One region of the Oscillatoria sp. FACHB-1406 genome, then DNA from elsewhere that is predicted to be linked to it. Evidence: riboswitches for the same ligand, from Rfam matches in the RefSeq annotation. Region 1 holds a riboswitch; each other region holds the start of a gene.

The links. A riboswitch is a leader RNA that binds a small molecule or an ion and turns the genes downstream of it on or off. The one in region 1 is predicted to bind cobalamin.
Region 2: linked by a shared signal. The riboswitch ahead of H6G50_RS00450 (HupE/UreJ family protein) and the one ahead of H6G50_RS07085 (sirohydrochlorin chelatase) in region 1 are both predicted to bind cobalamin.
Region 3: linked by a shared signal. The riboswitch ahead of H6G50_RS19620 (energy-coupling factor ABC transporter permease) and the one ahead of H6G50_RS07085 (sirohydrochlorin chelatase) in region 1 are both predicted to bind cobalamin.

Annotation. Positions count from the first base shown of each region.
Region 1 is NZ_JACJSM010000005.1:25,734-32,937, reverse strand. It holds gene H6G50_RS07095 (LysR family transcriptional regulator) at 1-289, shown strand, start outside; gene H6G50_RS07090 (shikimate kinase) at 341-901, opposite strand; gene H6G50_RS07085 (sirohydrochlorin chelatase) at 1,050-2,048, opposite strand; cobalamin riboswitch at 2,086-2,256, opposite strand; gene H6G50_RS07080 (ComEA family DNA-binding protein) at 2,528-3,082, opposite strand; gene H6G50_RS07075 (SHOCT domain-containing protein) at 3,128-3,535, opposite strand; gene H6G50_RS07070 (DUF1825 family protein) at 3,718-4,035, shown strand; gene H6G50_RS07065 (alpha/beta hydrolase) at 4,038-4,904, shown strand; gene H6G50_RS07060 (KGK domain-containing protein) at 5,073-5,489, shown strand; gene H6G50_RS07055 (hypothetical protein) at 5,550-5,957, shown strand; gene H6G50_RS07050 (hypothetical protein) at 5,985-6,854, shown strand; gene argJ (bifunctional ornithine acetyltransferase/N-acetylglutamate synthase) at 6,969-7,204, opposite strand, start outside.
Region 2 is NZ_JACJSM010000001.1:105,141-112,344, forward strand. It holds gene H6G50_RS00425 (glucose-6-phosphate isomerase) at 1-158, opposite strand, end outside; gene H6G50_RS00430 (NfeD family protein) at 494-883, shown strand; gene H6G50_RS00435 (iron uptake porin) at 1,164-2,849, shown strand; gene H6G50_RS00440 (phycobiliprotein lyase) at 2,992-3,522, shown strand; gene map (type I methionyl aminopeptidase) at 3,744-4,523, opposite strand; cobalamin riboswitch at 4,718-4,864, shown strand; gene H6G50_RS00450 (HupE/UreJ family protein) at 4,906-5,538, shown strand; gene H6G50_RS00455 (ABC transporter permease) at 5,851-6,807, shown strand; partial or broken gene H6G50_RS00460 (bifunctional serine/threonine-protein kinase/formylglycine-generating enzyme family protein) at 7,058-7,204, opposite strand, start outside.
Region 3 is NZ_JACJSM010000024.1:46,317-53,520, reverse strand. It holds gene cobJ (precorrin-3B C(17)-methyltransferase) at 1-471, opposite strand, end outside; gene H6G50_RS19635 (ABC transporter ATP-binding protein) at 625-1,452, opposite strand; gene cbiQ (cobalt ECF transporter T component CbiQ) at 1,837-2,640, opposite strand; gene H6G50_RS19625 (energy-coupling factor ABC transporter substrate-binding protein) at 2,650-2,994, opposite strand; gene H6G50_RS19620 (energy-coupling factor ABC transporter permease) at 3,000-3,755, opposite strand; cobalamin riboswitch at 3,787-3,981, opposite strand; tRNA gene H6G50_RS19615 (tRNA-Phe) at 4,026-4,098, opposite strand; gene psb27 (photosystem II protein Psb27) at 4,245-4,643, opposite strand; gene H6G50_RS19605 (hypothetical protein) at 4,850-5,365, opposite strand; gene apcD (allophycocyanin subunit alpha-B) at 5,725-6,210, opposite strand; gene rlmD (23S rRNA (uracil(1939)-C(5))-methyltransferase RlmD) at 6,464-7,204, shown strand, end outside.

The DNA of each region.
Region 1 (7,204 bases):
GTTTCGCGGGGTTGTGCGCCAGGGAGAATTAATCGCGTTGCTACCCCAATCTGCCCTCATGGAAGCGCGCAAAGATTCAACGCTAGCGGTTCGCGCGATCTCGTCCCTCCCCGAAGCTTTGGTGCGAGAGAAACATTTAACTAACCTTTCCGCTTCAGATTCTGGTTTGACGCGCCAAGTGGTTTTAGTGACAACTCGCGATCGCTTGCAGATTCCCCCCATTGCCCATTTCTGCGAGTTAGTTTGTCAGTCTTTTCAATGCGATCGCCTGTCGATTGTGGGGGGTTGAAAAAACAGTTTTGCTGGGCTGTCCCGAACTTGCTAACCATGCGACAGCCTTTCAATTCTCGGCGATCGCTTGGGGGGTTAAGGGAGGTTTCAAGACGCTCGGAATTTGCGCGATTATGCGATCGCACACTGCTTCGGGCGTTCCCTCCGCCGAGATCTGCAAGTCCGCCTGCCGATAAAGGGATATTCTCGTTGCTAATAGCGATCGCAATTTTTCCGCCCTGTCCCCTTCCTTCAGCAGCGGGCGCGTCGTATCGCTTTCCAACCGCTGCACCAGAACTTCCACCGGCGCATCCAACCAGACGATTAAACCATGACGCAAGTAACTCCAATTCATCGGTTGCGTCACGATACCGCCTCCTGTAGCGATCGCGCATTGCGTGTAAGCCGATAACTCGCTTAACACCTGACTTTCTAAACCCCTAAATCCTGCTTCGCCGCGATCGGCAAAAATTTGCGGAATACTCTGACCTGTCACCCGTTCGATTAGAACATCAGTATCAAAAAAGCGATAGCAGAGGCGCTCGGCTAAAATCCGCCCGACGCTTGTCTTCCCCGTCCCCATCATCCCGATGAGAAAAACACTGAGCTTTTGCAATCCCCTATCGTTCACGGCAACTTTTCTTGAAATTGAGTGAAAGCAATTTAACAAACTCTTGACTAATTCGTAATTCGTAATTCGTAATTCGTAATTTCCAGTTCCCCACTCCCTACTCTCCAATTTTTAGTTTTTAATTCTGATACCCACTCTTCATTCCCCATTAAGGAACCTGCCAAATGCGCTGGTGATAGTCCTCGACTCGAGCGTAGGGATCGACGGGCGTATCGTGGTGATGGTGGTGATGGTCGTGGGAATGGTGGTGATGGTGATGATGGTCGTGGGAATGGTGGGAATTAGCGCTGCCATTACCGTCCAACGCTGCCAAACGGAATTTGCAGAGTTCGCAATTCATCTGCACCTGTCCGAGTTGCGTTTCAATTTCTCGCTGGCGCAATAGCGAAAATAAGATCGGATCGAGACCGATTTCGGGTAGGTTGAGAATTTTAATGTCGGGATAAAGTTCCTGCTGCTGCGCGGAAACATCAAATATTTTTTTAACGAGTGCGCCGGTAAATAAAAAGTGGGGCAGCACGATAATTTGTTTGGGATTGTAGAGGCGCGCGCGGCGGAATCCTTCTTCTAAACGCGGGTGGGTAATCCCGATAAAACAGGTTTCTACCGTGGCATAGTTGCTGCCTTCCCAAAGCAAGCGAGCGAGTTTGTATACGTCGCCGTTAGCATCGGGATCGCTGGAACCGCGCCCGACGACGAGCAAAACGGTTTCGGCGCGCGGAATGCCCGTGGGTGCGTCGAGTTGAGCGAGGCGATCGCGCCAAAATTGGAGCATTTCGGGGTTGATCCCAAAATGACGGCCGTAGTGAAATTTTAGTTCGGGATGGCGCTCGCGGGCGCGATCGAGTTCGTTGGTGACATCGAATTTATTGTGGCGCGCGGCGAAAAGCAAAATCGGCACGGCGGACAAATCGGTGTATCCGCGATCGACACAAAAGTCAACCCCTGTTTGAATATTGGGTTCCGTCAGTTCCAGGAAACAGGGAACGACGGGGCGCGAGGTATCCAATTCTTGGTAAGCGCTGGCAAAGTCGAGAAAAGCTTGTCGTCCGTCTTCATCTCGCGTACCGTGTCCGAGCATTAGCAGGGGACGCTGGATGGGCAATGGAGGCAATTCGATGGAAAATTGGGTTGAATTGAGTTGCAATTTTTCCTTGTTATCCGTACCGCGCGGATAAAGCTAAGTGAGTAAACGAGCGATCGGCGGGCATCCTGGCTGACTAAGCTCGAAATCTTTACTTAAATCGCGATCGAGCATTAGTTCACAGTTGCGGGACAGCGACGGACTTACACCGTACTTTCCCCGTTGCCTCTGGCGGCTGGCTTCCGTCAGAACCGACTGTTGTATTAGTGTACAGCATGGTTGAGTTATGAGTTATGAATTATGAATGGTGAGTTATGAATTATGAGAGACTATTTATAAAGCTAATCTTAAATCCTTGTAGGGTGGGCAAGGGCGGCTCTTTAGCCCCTCAGATTGTCAGAAGAGTGCTTTTGCCGCCCTTGCCCATCACGGGTTTTGCCATTCTAGCGTTCTTAATAAAAAGTTTATAAATAGTCTCTGAATTATGAACCCTGACAGAGGAGTAGAAGTGAGAAATTTTTAAGTTTTAAGTTTTAATTTCTTTAGTTGAACTGGAAATAGTGCATCAATTGAGCAGTAAGGGTGCTACTAAGGTTTAGCCGTCGCTGTAAGTCGGCTAAGTTGCGATATGCGCCGCAGGTGGTGCGATCTAGGATTAAATCGTTAATGGTAACGGCATCGAGGAGGGGAATGCGGGCGAGTTGTTCGGGAGTGGCGGTGTTGGGATTGACGCGCTGCGGGAGAACGAGACTTTCGGGATCGTAGTAGTAAAAGGAGAGGAGGGGTTCGAGAGGTTGGAGTCTCGCGCGCGGGATGCTCGTTGCGGCGGCGATATCTTCGATGGATAGCAATTGTACGCCCATTCCCACCAGTTCGACGAGCGATCGCGCTTGATGGATGGAAATTCCCGGCAAGCGCAGCCAATCGTCAATGCTGGCGCGGTTGACATCGATTTTTAAGCCTAAGCTTGCCGCGATCGCAACTTCCTCGAGGGTTTGCAAGCGCGCGTAGGGATCGCGTAGCAGCCGCGCTCGAATCGCTCTGTGTCTGGGGTTCAAGGCTTGTAACTTCCCTGCCGACGATCGCCAATCTACCATTGTTCGTCCCTACTTTACCCTCGGATACACAAATAATCAAAAAAGTCAAGTGATGCGATCGAGCAATTGGCGGCGTTTCTGCTCGAACTCGTACTCCGACATCAATCCATCTTGCCGCAAGCGATCGAGTTCTCGCAAGGCGGTTGCAATGTCGCCGACTTGTTCGGGGGGCAATCCTGACTTCACTGCGGCGCTTGCCATCGCGCCCATCTCCACGCCTGAATTAAAGCGGCGATCGAAATCCTCGTGGGGTTGCAGGAGATACCAAACCGCCTCAATCGCACTCGCAACGCGAGGAATCGGTGTCGAAAAGAGCGCCAAATACAGCACGCCCCACCCATACTGCCGCAGGTATAACTTATGCAATCCGGCAAGCGGCGTAACCGTTCCCGCCAGCGCTAACAAGACGGCCACTTTTTGATTTTTCGGTTTGCGCAATAAATCTTCTAACACCGCTAAAGCTCGAACTTTGCCTGACTACGCCTACATTTTAGGCGAGTTCGCCCCCGGCGCAACCGATCCGCTCTCTGGGAGGTATCGATACGGTAAACCGAAATTTCTCTGAGGGGAGGACTACTTTACAATAAACATAAGGCCAATCGGCATCTGTTGAGCGCGATCGAGACTTGAAAACTATGGGATTTTTTGATTCAGATATTATCCAGCAAGAAGCCAAGCAATTATTTGAAGACTATCAAGCTCTCATGACGCTGGGGGGCGATTATGGTAAATTCGATCGCGAGGGGAAAAAGCTCTTTATCGAGCGTATGGAAGCCCTAATGGATCGCTACAAAATTTTTATGAAGCGCTTCGAGCTTTCCGAAGACTTCATGGCTCAAATGACCGTCCAACAGCTTAAAACGCAACTCGGACAATTTGGCGTAACCCCCCAACAAATGTTCGACCAAATGCACCTCAGTCTCGAACGCATGAAAGCAGAAGTCGAAAAATAGTTTTGCTCCAACCTAAATCCAGCATTCAACGATTTGAAGGAACGTTTCGAGGGGCGGGCGGGTTAGCGCTGTTTTATCAAACCTGGCATCCGCCGAGACAAGCGCGTGCCATCGCGCTGCTAGTTCATGGGTTAGGAGCGCATAGCGGCGTATTTGACAATCTAGTTTCTCCCCTAGTCGCTCGAGATTTCGCTGTTTATGAATTTGACTTGCGCGGACACGGTAAGTCTGCCGGACAACGAGGTTATATTGAAAATTGGAGCGAGTTTCGCGAAGATCTCGCTATTTTTTCGCGCTTGGCTCGGGACGAACAACCGCACTGTCCGCTTTTTCTTATCGGTCATAGTTTAGGCGGTCTTATCGTTCTGGACTGGGCGTTGCACTTTCCGGCGCTAGCGCGCGGAATCGTTGTTCTTTCGCCGCCCTTGGGCGAAGTCGGTGTATCGCCGTTCCGCATCCGCTTAGCGCATTTACTCTCTCGCATTTTGCCGCGTTTTTCCCTGAGTACGGAATTCGATTGGTCGAGTCTTTCTCGGGATGCCGAGGCGATTGCGACAGCCCAGCAGGATTCGTTACGCCACGATCGCGCTACCGCAAGGCTGGCGACGGAATTGTTTAAAACTCTAGCAGAAATTCGCGATCGCGCCGCCCAATTCGAGGTAGCATTACTCATTCAGCATGGAAGTTGCGATCGCGTCGCCTTCCCCGAAGGCAGTCGCCAGTTTTTTGCAAGCCTTACCCACCCCGACAAAGAACTACACGAATATCCCGGCGCTTTTCACGAAATGCACAACGATCTCAACGCTGCTGAAACTATCGCCGATGCGATCGATTGGCTCGAACGTCATCTGCCACCCTCCAACACCTAATCAATCAGTCATATTGCGCTCTCTGCTTCTGTTACAAGACTCAGCGAACGCTAAACTAAAGCCCAAAAAATTGAGTCAAATTCTTGCCCTCTGGTAGACGAGAGCCAACAACGAGGGAATAATAAAGAGTGAAGCGAGCAAATTAAAAATTAGCAGGGGAATTTCACAATGGAAGCACTTTACCGCGCGATCGATTGTAACGAAAATGACGTGATCTCTTTCGGGGAAGAGACCTTTAAAATTGGTCGGTTTAAAAAAGCTTTATATCAGTGCTTCGACTACGATTTTGGTTACGGACTAATCGGTTTGCTCGGCAATCAAGGCATTAAAATTAGCAAACAGACGGTTAGCGCCTACGACAACCACGAAGATTATACGAAGTGGTTTAATGAAGGGATTGACTGTGAAATCCTCAAAACCGATGTCACTGGCTGGCAAAAAGCAAAAGTTAAAATCAAAGTAAGCGTTGAGTTTAGCATTGAAGAAGACGAGAGCCAATTGGCCCACAGTAATGGCAAGTTTCTGGCTCAGGATACCGATGCAACCCTCGATTATGACATTAATTTAATCAGTACCGAGCTTTAGCTAGCGTTTCGATGGAGTAGTTTGGCTGTCTGCCTCAACGGGTAAAAACAGTATAAAAAGATGAATTTTTCAACTCGTCTAGTCGTCGGTCTAGTTTCGATCGTCTCAGTCCTCGCTGCAACCATCACCCCGGCTATCCTTCCCGAGCGACTCCAAAGCATTGCTAAGGCTGAGAACGGTTCTGCTGGGTGGTCAAATCTTTTTGACCAAGCTCAAAGGTTAGAATCTGAGGACAAATATCCAGAAGCAGAAATGCTTTATCGGCAGATTCTGTCTCAGCCCCAACCCGACACCCTGAATGACTATATGTATGGATATATTCAAATTCACTTCGGGCAAATTCTGCAAACTCAGGGAAAGTTTACCGAGGCGATCGAGGTCTTGCAGAGAGTAATAGATAATACCAGCGATACGGAGATAAATCGTCAAGCCCGACAGGCTTTAGAAAGAGTCCAAGCTAGCCAATAGGATGCTGCCCAAAACATTGCTAGAGGATTGCAAGAAATTCAGAACAACCCCACGACCCAACGAGGCTACTACGATTTGGCGAGGGGATTGGCAGCCCAAGGGCAGTTAGCGAATGGCTTCGACTTTTTAGAGGCTAGCCTAGGTCGTCCCCTTTCCCCTGAATCTGCCCTAGAACTAGCCAGAGTAGCCAACTCCCAAGGGGTAGAGGGAGATATCAATGGTTCCGGCTATCGTAGTAGAAATTCCATTCGTCAAGATGCCATTTCTCTATTCCGGCAACTGGTGAGTCGCTATCCCAATAACCCAACTGTTAGATCGGAATTCCTGGATATCCTGAAACTCTGGGGGCAGCCGGAGGAATTAATTGCTTTCTATCGTCAGATAATTCGCCAAGAACCGACAAACTATTCTCTATCTTGGCAATTGGCTAGGGAACTAGCGAAGAATAATCAACTGAATGAGGCGATCGTTGTTTATGACCTTCTTTTGACTCAAGGGACGGGCGAACCAATAATCTACATAGAGTTCGGAGATTTGTTAACTAGAAATCAACAAAGCGATCGCGCCCTGCAAGTTTATCTAGAAGGAATTCGGGCATTTCCCAGAAATATACCCAACGATCGCCGCTGCCATGCGGTCAGACCTACCGGGTACGATCGCCTAGTCCAACTCCTCGATCGCCAAAATCGTCTAGACAAGATATTAACGCTCCTCGAACAAACTATCCCTAATCCCAATCCTGATATTTATATCGGTTTAGCACTAGGGTTGGCCGATCGGGGACACCGCACCCAAGCTGAAGCCGTAAATCAGCACTTAAAAGAGCGTTATCCCGATACAGAAAGTTTTGAGGGAGAAGCAGAAACTTGGCGTAGCCCTTGCGGGGCGTATTATTAGAAAGCCGGTCAACTACTCGGTCACGGGCAAAATTACGCGGGTGAGAATTGCCGACTTGATGCCCTTTTTTTAGGTTCAATCCCAGAAACGGCAATGCCCACCCTACAACCCCGATTAAGTTGTATATTCAGCATTAATTTTGACGTAATCGTAACTGAGATCGCAGCCCCAAGCTTTGCCGGTTGCAGAACCGTTGCCGAGATCGATCGCAATAACGACCGGATTATCGCGGCGTTGTTGGATTTCTCCATTGCGTTCTTCGCTAGAATTGGCAGCAATTTCTTTTAAATAATTGCTGGCGGCGGCGCGATCGAAAGGAAGCGGTTGTCCGTTTTCCATTAATAAGAAAT
Region 2 (7,204 bases), on a different contig from region 1:
AGGGCTTCAATATCCCGAAAAGCTTTCGCTAAGCGCGATCGCATCTGTTCGACAAACCCACTCTCGAAGCGCATTCGGCTGATATCGAGGTAAAATCCTAAGTTTTCGTCGTAGTACAGCCACTCTTGATAGCGCTGCCATAATGCCGCATTATCCATAAAATGATTTCATTCCGCTCAACCATTGCCTAGTGTACGCGAGCGCCTCCCCGCTTCTGAATTTGTAGATCGATAAATTTACACTTTGGGCGACGGAAGTCAGAGATAATTGACAATAGCAACTGATAATTGAGAATTTTGAATTGCGAGCGTAAGGGACTGATAGGTTTCTTCCGATTGTGCGATCGCGCTTTTAAATTTCCCCAAAGGTAATCGAGGGAGAAACTTGGTAGAACTGCTTACTCTCCATTAATAACTAATAACTGATAACTATTAACTGCAAAGCAATAGAGTACAGTAGGTACTATACCTTCAAGGACAGGTGTGCCTTAATTATGCAAGATCGAGAACTGCCAAAAAAACCCGACTCGCTCTTCTCGCTATCGCAAGAAGATCTCGAAGTGGAAGAAGCCTCCGCGCCGCAACCCGCGCCGCAACCCGCGCCCGAACTCCATCACGATACTCGACAATTTTCCGGGGAAGCCGTGGTTGATGAAGAAATTCGCCCCCAAGAAAGAGGGCGAGTTTACTTCCGCTCGAGTTGGTGGTTTGCTCGGTGTAATAGCGATATTACCCTTCCTCCCGGCGCTCGGGTTGAGGTGATGGGTTTAGAGACGGAAAACATGACTTTATTAGTCGTTCCTTACGGCGAAAAAAAGGAACCAGTTGAACCCATTATCCTAGAGCCAGACTCGATCTTATCACCGGAGCAAGAGCCGAATTAATCGAGATTTACTCCTTAAGAACTACAATTAACAATTGAAGAAAAGCTTAAATTGAATTCAAAGTTTTCTTCGATTGTCAACTGTACCCATATTCGCTAAAGCCTAGCAGGAGTAAGCTTTAGCGAAACTCATAGTATTTGGCTGTAGGTAAATCTGGGAATGCTGGCTCGGATGAAAGTTAAAATCTTACCCGAAAAGTAAAGACATTTCATGAATTACCCGGATAGGATAGATAGGTCATGAAATATTTTTACGGCTAGGCTATTAAAGACCTAACTTAGTGAGGAGACTAGACACAGAGATGAAAGGCAATTTGCAAATTTCGTCCGCGATCGTCATGCTATTTTTAACCAGTTGGGTAACAATTCCCGATCGCGTTCGAGCAATTCCGCCAGCAGAAAACGCGCCCGAAATTCCCAGCCAGAGTTTCCCCGAAGTCGGTTCCGCCCCCTTACCTGAAAGCGAACTTCAAGTCCAAATGCTTCCCGCTGCCCAATTTCGGGACGTACAACCCACCGATTGGGCCTTTGAAGCCTTGCAGTCGCTCCAACAACGCTACGATTGCTTAGCCGGATATCCCGATCGCACCTATCGCGGCGATCGTCCCCTCACGCGCTACGAATTTGCCGCCGGACTCAACGCCTGCCTTACCAAACTCGAGGAATTCCTGCAAAAAGGTCAACTCGCCACTCAAGAAGACCTCGAAACCGTGCGTCGCCTCCAGCAAGATTTCGCCACCGAACTCGCTACCCTAAAAGGGCGCATGGATAACCTCGAAACTCGCACCCAAGCCCTTGAAGATAACGCCTTCTCTACCACAACCAAACTCAGCGGCTTAGTTGTGATGGGCGTACAAGGACGCACCGACAGCACCGCCGATATTGATCCCCGCGATGGCATCAAAGACACCCCCGATCGCGCTGACAATATTAATACCATCTCCTTTGCCTCGCTCTACTTAACCACAAATTTCTCCCCGCGCAGCTATCTGGCTACCGGGCTTTTCGCTGGAATAGGAACCACTCGGTTCGATCCCGCTAACGCCCTTAAAAACGATGGTTATCTAGCCTACGATCTCCCCAGTAACAGCGATTTAACAATCAGCGATCTTCATTTTCACTGGCTGCTTGCCGACAATCTCGGCCTGATGGTCGGTACCGAAGGCGTAAATATTATCAATGCCTTCCGGGGACCAAACCGATATGCAAGCGCAGCTACAGGAAATCCGAGTTACTTTGCGCAGCGCAACCCCGTGCTGAATATTGGCGGTTACTTCGGCAAGGGTTTAGCCTTGGATTGGCAAATTGCCAAACAAGTTAGCCTGCAAGCGCTCTACCAGAGTAGTAATTTAGGTCGTTACGGTTTGCGCGAGCGAGGATTGTTTGATGGGAATACGACGGCGGCAGTACAACTTTTGCTCACGCCCGCCGACCCCCTCGATCTTGCCTTATATTACGTCAATAATTATTCGTTTGACGGTTGCTTGTTTACTTTAGTTGGCGACGATTGTTTGAACGCTGGAAATCGTCCCATGCAAACTCACGCTATTGGGGCAACGTTGAATTGGCAAATTTCACCCCAAGTTACGATGGGGGCTTGGGGCGGTTACACGACTTCCTCCATCCCTGGCGAGTCGGGAAGCGTGCAGACGACCAATTATATGGTTTATCTCAATTTGCCCGACCTATTGAGCGAAGGAAATTTAGGCGGCATCTCGATCGGACAACCCCCGAAGATTGTTAGCAGTACGTTGCCTGCGGGAAATAATATACCCGCTATGTTGGGGCAGCCGAATTCATCGGGAGGACAACCGGGAACGACGTTACAACTCGAGGCTTTTTATCGAATGCGGCTAAGCGATAATCTCAGCATCACTCCCGGCATTATTCACATTTTTAACCCGCGTCATACGCCGGACAGCGAGCCGGTTACAATTTTTCTGTTGCGCAGTAGTATCTTTTTTTAATAGGTGGGCATTGCTGTTGAGTAGGGGCGATTGACCTTTCTGATTTTCCTCATCGATGTGTCTGTTGCCATAGATTGCCGACCCGGTTTCTCGCGCCGAGAAACAGTGTAAGATCCACGCATTCAAAAATTGTCACGGATTCATGGATATCAAGGAGTTTTTCGAGCAGAGTTCGGGAAAATGGTTTGCCCAACGCACGCATTACAACCTCGCTAGTCAAGCCGCAGGCAGCAGTAAAGCCGAGATTGAGATTGAGTTTTTAGCCGTTGACGCGCCTGAAATCGTTCAACTCTGCGAGCAACAGCACGTTAGTTCGGCGCAAGCTTGCGGAGGCTTAAAAATAAGTTGGGATAACTCTGTCGATTGGGGAGGGACGAAGGAAAAAGGGTTTGCTATTCTTGTTGCAGTTCCCGACTCCGAGAATCCCCAAACGGGCAAGTTTCTGCGGGGCAGCAGCAATCCTAAAGAGCAAAGTCTTGCTGGGGATTATGCGATTGGAGAGGATGAAGCCTTAACCCTGACGCTAGAAAACGGTAGCTTGCACGCCGAAGAACGCCTGTGGTTTGCCAGTCCCAACTTGCGCTTGCGAAGCAGTTTCGTGAAAAATAACGGTCGATTTAGCGATAGTACGTTTTATTCCGAAATTCGCAGAATGGTAGCACCGGCAACTTGATTTCGCGATCGCGCAGGAATTCGCCGAGCGGCGCGCGCCAGTCATATCAAGACTATACTGCGAGGCTAGAAGAATCGATCGACTCCTCGATCTTGACAAAATGGCATCAGTAAGAATTTCTGAGTTTAGGGGCGAATGGCAATTCGTTCCTATTTTTAATTGGGTTAACGCCGAAAACGAAAGCCTGTCCCTACGTTGAGAATTCTTCTACCTTAACCGCCTCAAACCCGATCGCGATCGGTTAAAATTTCGTAGCCTTCCTTCGTCACCAGCACCGTATGCTCGAATTGAGCAGAAAGCGCATTATCCACCGTCACTACCGTCCAGCGATCCTTCAGCGTCCGCGTAAACCGTTTCCCCGCATTCAAAATCGGTTCAATCGCGATTGTCATTCCCGGTTTTAGCCGCACGTTAGGTAAATCGTTCGTGCGCGTATTAAACACCGCCGGTTCTTCGTGCAGCTTCCGCCCTACGCCATGTCCGGTGTAATCCTCCACCACACTAAATCCCTGTTCTTTAACGCTATCTTCAATCGCCCCGGCAATATCGAGCAAGCAATTTCCCGCTTGTACCTGTTCGATTCCTGCATACAGTGCCGCTTCTGCTGCGCGAATCAAGCGTTCTGCCTCCGGAGACACTTTGCCCACCGCAATCGTAATGCAGGAATCGCCGTGAAAGCCGTCCTTATACGCCCCCGTATCGACTTTAAGAACGTCGCCCGCCCGAATCACCTTTTTTGGGCTGGGAATCCCGTGGACGACTTCATTGTTCACAGAGGCGCAAATGGAAGCGGGAAAGCCGTGATAGCCCTTAAAACTCGGCGTTGCGCCCATTTCCCGAATTCGCTGTTCGGCGTAAGTGTCTAAGTCCGCAGTCGTCATCCCCGGTTCGACTCGTTGTGCAATCTCCTTAAGAACGGTGGCAACAATCCGCGACGATTCGCGCATCAGTTCGATTTCGAGTTCGGACTTTAATTCTATCCCGCGACGCGATCGCTTCATGGGGGGCAATCCATTCGTAGAGCTTGACTTTTCTTTCTTTCTATGTATGTTGGACAGGAGATTATTAAGAATATTCACAACTGGGACTTCTGCCGGTGTAGTGTCGATCGCCATTGTAATGTAATGTCAATCTTTTGCGCTTTGCCACAAGATGGATTTGCGCGCCGCAGGAGAACGCGACCCAATCGTGCTAAATTGAACGGATCTCGTTCGGTTCGGATGGGGAGCAGCCATTCGATATTAAAGGGGAAAGTTCGGTGCAAATCCGGCGCTGTCCCGCAACTGTGAGGCATTTTTCAAAATGCTAAGTCAGGAAGCCCGCCGAAACGATTCAATTTGGCTTAATTTATCAAACATCTGCGAGGTACGGATGATTTTAAAAATGAAAAGTGTTTCGGGGCGCGCCATTGCGCTAGGTTTAAGTATTGGGATCTTCAGTTTAGCGATCGCGACTCAACCCGCTTTTGCCCACCATGCAATGGGCGGAAGAATGCCCGCTAACTTTTTTGAAGGGTTTATCACAGGTTTAGCGCATCCCATTATCGGTTTCGATCATTTTGCTTTTATCATCGCAGTTGGCTTATTCGCCGCGCTTAAACCCCAAAAAGGTTGGTGGATTCCGGTTGCTTTTGTGATTGCCACATTAGGCGGTACGGGGCTGCATCTTTTGAAGTTGAATATTCCTTTTTCAGAAGCCTTTGTAGCCGCTTCAATTATTTCAGTAGGGTTACTGTTTGCTGCCAATTGCACCCCAGCGCTTGCCGGTGCGATCGCGTTTTCCGCGCTAGCAGGAATTTTCCACGGTTATGCTTACGGCGAATCGATTGTTGGGGCGGAACCAACGCCATTAATCGCGTATTTAATGGGGTTTGCAGCGATTCAACTCGCGATCGCGTCGGGTGTTTGTTGGGGGTGGCGCGCTTTGCAAACGAAAGGTAGCTTAACTGCCAGTTCGCTGCGTTTTGTAGGTTTGATTTTCTGCGCGATCGGGGCAACTTTTTTAGCGATCGGCTAATTTCGATTTAAATTGACGTTGCACTGACTAGACTTCTTATTTCGGTTAAAATAATGGTGCGTTACGCTTCGCTAACGCACCCTACTTTTTAAGTGATGAGTCTTATTTTGCTCGATTACTTTAAAAAATTCCCAATTTAGTAGGGTGGGCATTGCCCACCAGCCAAGGCTTCCAGCTTTGAGGAATGCTCATTCTTCGACCCGTAGCGCTATATTTTGCTCGATACTTTAAAAAATTCAAATTTAGCGAGCGATCGCAACTACAATTTTCACCCAAAAAGCTGGAACACAAATTTAAAATTTTGTTTCTCCAATGAAGCGTTATCTTATCGATCGCCTCCTCATCTCAATTCCCACCTTAATCGCGATTAGCATCGTTATCTTTTTAATCCTTGCCCTCGCTCCCGGCGATCCGATGGGAGAGTTTGCTTCCAACCCTTCAATTACCGCCGAAGTCCGAGAAAATATTCGGCGATCGCTCGGTTTAGACCAGCCGATTTATATTCGTTATTTTAAATGGGCGGGGTCGTTCTTGCGCGGCGACTTAGGCTACTCCTTCACCAGTCGTTCTCCCGTTATCCAACTTATTTTACAGCGCTTGCCCGCTACCTTATGGGTCGCTGGGACTGCCTATTTTTTTAGCCTCATTATTGCCCTTCCTTTAGGCATTTTATCCGCCCTAAAACGCCATTCCATTTTAGATCGCGTCGCCACTACCTTTGCCTTTCTCGGCTTTTCCCTGCCCACCTTTTTCACCGGGCTACTGTTTATCGTTATCTTTAGCGTGCAACTGAAATGGTTTCCCTTCATTTATAACAGCACGCTCCAAGTTACCGATCTTAAAAGTTTGCTCGCCCAAATCCAACAATCTGTCATGCCGATCGCGGTGTTAGCCTTATACCAAGCTGCCGTTTTAATGCGCTACGTGCGTTCTTCCATCCTCGAAGAATTGGATCGCGATTACGTTCGTACTGCGCGCGCTAAAGGGTTGGTAGAATGGATTGTTGTCAATCGCCACATTCTTCGTAACGCTCTGATTCCCGTCGTTACTCTCGTTGCGCTGGAAATTCCTAATATTTTCACCGGCGCGCTTGTCACCGAACAAGTCTTTCGCGTTCCCGGAATTGGTGCGTTATTAATTGAATCGATTTACCGCAGCGATACGCCGGTGGTGATGGCAATTACCTTTATTTACGCAATTTTAATCGTCATTTTTAATTTAGTTGCGGATTTGACTTATGGGATTCTCGACCCGCGCGTGAGAGAATAATGCGCTGAAATCGGGTTAGATAATTCGAGTGGGTAGTAGTAGATATCCTTCGATAAATTGAGTTGCAATTAGCGTCGCGGTGTCGTATATTGATAATTAGAACGTACCGTTTAACTTAAGAACTGGGTTCCTGGAAAAATTGGTTGTTCTCGCCTCTGCTCTTTTGTGTAATACAAGATATTACAGGCTGCTCAAAAAAATTTCGCGCTTCGCGCGATTGAAAAGGGCAAGAGGGGAAAAGGGGAGAGGGCTAGGGAATCCTGGGGGAGAGAGCAGCGCGGAACCCGATAAGGTCGTTAGAATCATCGGGATGGCCCCTGAGGCGATTCGCAGAACGGCAGAGCCCCGAATGGTTGAGCCAAGAACCACCGCGAAGCAGGCGCGTATCCCCTTCATC
Region 3 (7,204 bases), on a different contig from region 1:
CTTCCTCCAACCGAAAGGAACGCCCAAAACATCAACTCCCGGCAATCCCAAACTCGCCGCAGCCCCCGTTATTACTGTCGTTGCGCCCAACTGCCGCGCGATTAACTCAGCGAGGCGATCGCCCCCGCCCTGATGCCCGCCGCACAAACTCACAGCGAACTTCCCCATCGGATCGAGAACCACAACCGCCGGATCGGTGGCTTTATCCCGCAGTAGCGGCGCAATTAAGCGCACGACAGCCCCCGCCGCCATGCCGAATACTAAAGCGCGCTGGTTGCCCCAAAGGGTTGCAATGCAGTCTTTTAAACTGCCGGAGTAAAAGTTCGCTTCCGGGACGCGATCGCCTTGCAAGCGTTCGGGCAGCCACAAACTCGCGCCGCTTTCTTGACAAAAACGTTGAAGCGTAACAGCAGCGTCGGGAGTTGTTGCGATCGCGGCGATGGGCTGAAAATCTTGGTAAGAGTTAAACATTGTGAATTATGAGTTATGAGTTATGAATGATGAATTATGAGTGGTGAACTACGAACTACGAACTACGAACTACGAACTACGAATTACGAATTACGAATTACGAACTACGAATTACGAATTACGAATTACGAACTACGAATTACGAATTACGAATTACAAACAGTACGATCGCAACTCCGATAGGGTTCGGGGGGGAGAGCGGCGATCGCGGTATGCTGGAGGGAGTGCGTACCAGCATTCTAGGAGGGTTGGCAGTCCTAACTGAAGTTCCTCCAGGAGATCGGCGCAACCGAAAAGATCGGGTGCAGGTGAGGAGTGCATCAATCGTCCTTCATGCAGCACGATCGCCCAATCCGCCCAAGCATAGGCGAGATCGAGATCGTGAGTTGCAATAACAATCGTCGTACCACTCGCTTGGATGCGATCGAGTTCTTCAAATAGATGGCGAGTTTGTCGGCGATCGAGGTAAGCTGTCGGTTCGTCTAGCAATAGCAGTTCGGGTTGCAACGCCATTACCCCAGCTAGGGCTACTCGTCGTTTTTGTCCCAAACTGAGGTGATGCAGCGGGCGATCGGCAAGTTCTTGAAGCGAAAAATCGAGCAAGGTTTGATGCAATCGTCGAGCAATTTCTGCTTCGGATAAGGGCAAATTGCACAATCCGTAGGAAATATCTTCGGCTACCGTTGCTGCTACTAATTGTTGTTCTGGATCTTGAAATGCTAAACCTATCCGTTGCCGCCAAAGATTGAGCATCCTTGCCTGATACTTTAACGGTTCGCCTTGCCAATAAATTGCTCCGGAGTCGCAACGATATAAACCATCAGCTAGAAATAAAAGCGTTGATTTTCCACAGCCATTATGACCTAAAATAACGGTCTTTTGTCCTGCCGCGATCGCTAAATTGATATCTCGAACGGCGGGATATTCTGTACCGGGGTAAGTGTAGCAAACCGAGCGAAATTCCAGGAGGGGAAGGAGCATTAATAATGGATAATGAATAATGGATAATTGATAATGAGTAATATAGCGCTACGCAACTCGGTTAGGACATTGGGTAGGGTGGGCAGCGCCCACCAGCAAAGATTTTTAGCGTTTAGAAACGTACATTTAAGACATTGGGTAGGGTGGGCAGCACCCACCAGCAAAGACTTTCAGCGTTTAGAGACGTACATTTAAGTTTTCAGTAGCGCTATAAGTGATGAATGGGGGGATTGTGAGTTATGAGTGATGAATCATGAGGGGTGAATGATGAATCATGAGCGATAAATGATGAATCATGAGCGATAAATGATAAATCACGAATTACGAATTACGAATTACGAACTACGAACTACGAACTACGAATTACGAATTACGAATTACGAACTACGAATTACGAATTACGAACTGTGATTCTAAAAGAATTAAGCCGATACATCCAACCAAAGATTCGATCGCGTAACGTTGAGAATAGTGATAGGACTGATGAGTATAAACTTTGAAATTTCCATTAAACCCACGAGCCGCTAACCCTAGAGAAAATTGTTGGTAGCGTTGCAGCGATCGCACTACCAATTGCCCGATTAGTAATCCCGTACTGTGAAGCCATCGCTGGCGAGTCCGATATCCACCCCGCGATCGTTGGGCTAATTCCAGTTGTAAGGCAACCTCCAGAAATAAAAATATAAATCGATACATCAGGAGTAAAAGATCGATGAGAAGCGAAGGCACGCGACATCGACGCATAATCGCTAATAATTCTGCAAACGGAATGGTAAACAGAATAAACAGCAAGCAAGAAACGCAGGCTAGCGATCGCATCGAGACTTCAACCGCTCGCATCAGTCCGGTTTGACTTATAAAAAAATACCAATCTCCTAACACAACCCCAGCTAACGAATTCGTCTGGATACGATCGAGTTGAGCGGCAGAGACTCCTTCGATAATAAGAGCGGGAAGACTCGCGAATAAAAAGAACATTATTACGAACAAAACCCGCCCGTAGATTTTAGCTGGAATGCGAGCGTAGCCAACGATCCAAACACTTAACCAAACAAAAATAAGTCCTTGAGCGATCGGGTGCGTCACCAACGCAATTGAGAGAATAACTAAAGCAAAAGTTAGCTTTTGTTGGGGGGGTAATTGTTTGAGGCGATTCGTATAGGCATAGGCATTGAGATCGTGGGGCATAAAATTAGACTAATAATCTCCGGAGTCGGCACGAGGGGGTTTTATTTGGGGTTGCCGTTGGGTATTGTCGCGCTCTGTTCTGCCCCGATATAGCCCCAACACATAGCCGATGACTCCCGCTCCCAGTCCAGCTTGTACGGCGAATAGCAGCGATTCTATCTCGCCGCTAGCAGGCGTGAAAACAGGTTTTACCCAAGGCTGATAGTTGGGATCGACTTCTTTAATTGCGGCGGTTGCTTCGACATCCGCCCCGCCAAACTCTGCATCTCGAAGTAGTAGGAGTGGCGCAATTGCCAAACCGACGACTGCCAACACCAAAAGCCAATTATTCCAACTTCGGTTTACTCGGTTCATGAATTTTATGACTCCTGCGCGATCGATTTTAGAACCTCTAATTCTTGGCGGTTGTAAGTCTGTAGCCAGTTCCACACCAATACGGTCAAGAATCCTTCGCTAATGGCTAAGGGAATTTGGGTTACGGCAAAAATTCCGGCAAACTTAACAAAGGATGCCAAAATACCGCCATTGGGTGCGGGGAAGGCGAGGGCTAATTGCACGGAAGTTGACACATAAGCTAGAAAATTGCCAAGGGCGGCAGCTAGGAAGATAGCTAGCGTTTGTTTTCCGGTAAAACGCGCGATCGCTCGATAGACGCTGTAAGCTACAAAGGGGCCCACAACAGCCATTGCGAAGCCACTCGCCCCCAATGTGGTTAGCCCTCCATGCGCTAAGAGGAGCGCTTGGAACAGCAGTACCAGTCCCCCTAAAACCGACATCGCAGCCGGCCCAAATAATATCGCTCCTAAGCCTGTTCCGGTGGGATGAGAGCAACTGCCCGTCACTGAGGGAATTTTTAGAGCGGAGAGGACAAAAGCAAAAGCCCCGGCTAGGGCTAGCAGCAGTTTGGTTTCGGGATGCTGGCGAGCGAGCTTAGAAAGCGATCGCATCCCCCAAAATAGAAAGGGAAGATAGACTAACCACCAAAAAATAGCCCAGCCTACAGGCAAAAATCCTTCCATGATGTGCATTGCATGAGCCGGTGCGGGCGATGCAGCAACTAAATAACAACTCAACCCGGCCATCAGCGCAAGGTTCCACCATTTATGCTTTTTCATCTTTGTCTGTACCTCGCAGACTTATAGATTCAACAGTTTTTTCCAATCCGGCGGGCATTCTGACTTACACAATCTTGGCTCTCCAGCTGAAGGTTCGGATAATTTCCACGATCGCTGGCACGCCAAAATTGGCTTACAGTTGCGGGACAGCGCCGGATTTGCACCGGACTTTCCCCCTTACGTTTGGTGGCGGCTCCCCACCAAAACCAAATTTTCTAATCCTACCACCTATTCTTAAATTGGCGTTCTGCGGCAAAGCGCCGCTTTTAATGCCAGGAGGCGGATTTGAACCGCCGACACGAGGATTTTCAGTCCTCTGCTCTACCAACTGAGCTATCCCGGCGCTTTGTGCTTTTTTGCACTCGGCTTAGCTATGTTAGCAAAAACTTTTTAACTTAGCAACTCTAATTTGGCATTTTTTTGGGGCATATCGGAGCCAACTCCAGGAAGAAGGGAATAATGCCCCGTATTTTCGCGATCGCGGTGCAACTAAGAATCGCGATTGAGAGCGAACTCAACCTGCTTGAACTCTTGCTTGAGACGCTTTTTCAACTTCTCGGGAATCGGACGAGTCCCGTAGGAGCTATAAAAGCCTGCTAGGCTGTTGACTGCCGTTTGCATCGTCGTAAACGAGCGCAGCGCTGAAACTTTACGATCTCTGCGGTAGCGCGCCGCATAGTCATTCATCTGGGTGCGAGCTAAACGGACGATATCGGCTTTGTTTTCAGCGTTATCGGCCGAGTCGATCGCGGTACCGAGACTTTGCAGCACGGTCAAAGTATCCTGAGAATAATTTCCCGTTAGCCCGGAAGGATTGTTTGCACAGCCCGCTAGGCCGACAACAACAATTAACATCAACGCGAGCAGGCGGGATAAGAAGGATTTAATGGGAACCATCTGTTTGATATTTAATTACAAAAACGCGAATCTCTAAATTCGATCCTATAGTCTAATGGTCTTTGCCGGTCAGTTCTTCTGGGGAAAATTTTGGGGTTTCGCTCGGTCTGTTTGAGCCGAAGGCAAGGACTGGTCTACTTCTTACGGTTATGAAGCGAAGTGCAAAATCAAGGAGAATTGGTAGAACTCGCTCGCACTCAAGGAACTCCGTAATGTTGATACAGCGATAAACCCGCCACATACCCAACCGCGCAGATAACGATAATCATTCCGAAGGAGTGCCAATCGCTGTATCCCGCCCAGCGCAATTCTAGGCGCGCGAGCAGTCCCGGCGCGAGCAAGCTCAGACCTTCTGCGACTAAATCGCTCCGCGTTAAGACCACGACCACCAAAAAGGAGATCACGATAACGGAGAGAAAGGCTTTGGTATCAGACTGAAGCCAATTGCCGAAGACGCTTTTGAGTTTGGTAATCGGGTGAACGAGGGCGAGGAGGAAAGCAGCGATACTGAGGAAAAGGGCGCTCCACGCAAATACCGGCCGATCGAGCCACAGACAAATCCAGGATTTCTCCAGTTCGGGCGCGCTGCAAACACCGGCACGCACCCAAAATTGCCAAGCTGCGGTGGCGCGCGCGACATACCAGCCCAAACCGATGTAGGCCAACAGAAGGAATAGCAAAGCCCAAACGAGTAAATTTTGGCTCGATTTCATCTTGGCAGCAGGACTAATCCCTCCAGCAGCGGTTGCGTGTAATGAATATCACAGTCTAGAGATGATCCCCCTCCCTCGATCTGCCTTTCACCTCAGCCATACTAATCGTTAACTGAACTCCACGGGAGTCAATCATAGGGAACACATGACGAGTTGACAGTTTCTTGACCGGAAGCTGTCTTTTTTTTTGATTAAGTTGGGCGATCGCGCGGCGGGTAACGCAACAACCCTCTTCCTTAACCTCGCGGTTGAGCGCGCGGGCTGGGTGGAAGGAGTGAGGCTGGAGCGCGGCACGCTGCGCGATCCCCTCTCAAATCTGCTTGGGGCTGCACCGATCGCGCTTTCTGCCCCAGCTAACTTCAAGACATGGCTTGGATCAGGTAATCGAAGTAGGGTGCGGTAGCTCTGGCATCTTCGCCCGTCAGCAGTCCCAAAGAGGCTTCTTTCAGGCAACGAATTGCTTCTGCCATCCCCGGCATGGGGACGTTGAGCGCATTATACATCTCGCGCGCGCCAATTACGCCGATGGATTCGATCGGTTCTTTGTCGCCGCACAGAACTCCGTAAGTGACGAGGCGCAAGTACCAGCCATAGTCGCGCAAACACTGAGCGCGCTCGCGTTGACCGTAAGCGTTCCCGCCTTGAGAGATATAGTCGGGACGCTTTTTCCACAATTCTTTGCTGGCGCGATCGACAATTTTCTTTTCGTTTTCGCCGAGGGTTTCAGCGATGCGGACTCGCTGTTCCCCGGTGGTCATAAACTCTTTGATACTCTGGAGTTCGCCACTGCTGGGGTAGCGGAGTTCGTCGTCTGCTTTGAGAATAACTTGGCTAACTACACTCATACTATCGAGGTGAATTTAATAACATTATGTAGTTTAGCGATTCGGTGGGACAGAAAGGAAGTAGGGTGATGGGGGATAGGGTGACGGAGGGATGGGGTGACGGGGGGATGGCGCTTCGGCAGGCTCAGCGTACCCGGTGATGGGGTGACGGGGGGATGGCGCTTCGGCAGGCTCAGCGTACTCGGTGATAGGGTAATGAGGGATAGGGGGACGGGGAATGAGAAAATTATTACAAATTATGAATGAGGACAAGATGGTCGAGTTAAAAGACAGCGAGAATCGAGACGAGATTTCGTCGCGCTGGCAGCAGGGAGAGTTAATCGAGGTGACGATCGCAGATCTCAATGATACTGGCGAAGGAGTCGGGCGCTTTGGGGGGCGCGTGGTTTTCGTTCCCGACACTGTAACCGGCGATCGCGTTTTAGCCCGCTTGCTGCGCGTCAAACCTCAGTATGCCGCCGCTAAGCTCGAAACCCTTCTGCACGCCTCCCCGCATCGGATTCGCCCGCGCTGCATCGTCGCGGATAAGTGCGGCGGTTGTCAGTGGCAGCACGTCAGCGACGAGTATCAACAACAAGCTAAGCGCGATCGCGTTGTCCAAGCCCTCACTCGCATCGGCGGCTTTGACAATCCCCCCGTTGCACCCATCCTAACGGCGGCTTCCTCCCTCAACTATCGCAACAAAGCCACGTATCCCCTCGGTATAAACGCGGCGGGCAACGTTCAAGCGGGGTATTATCGCACCGGAACGCACCAGATCGTCAATCTCAATCAATGTCCGGTGCAGGACGCACGCCTCAACCCCCTCCTCGCCGATCTCAAACAAGAAATTCAACAAGCCGGATGGTCGATTTATGACGAACGGACGCATCGCGGTCAATTGCGCCATCTCTCGTTGCGCGTCGGGCGGCGCACGGGGGAAATTTTAGCAACGCTGGTGAGTACGGAAAGGGATTTACCGGAACTCGGGGATCGCGCTCGGGCATGGATGCAG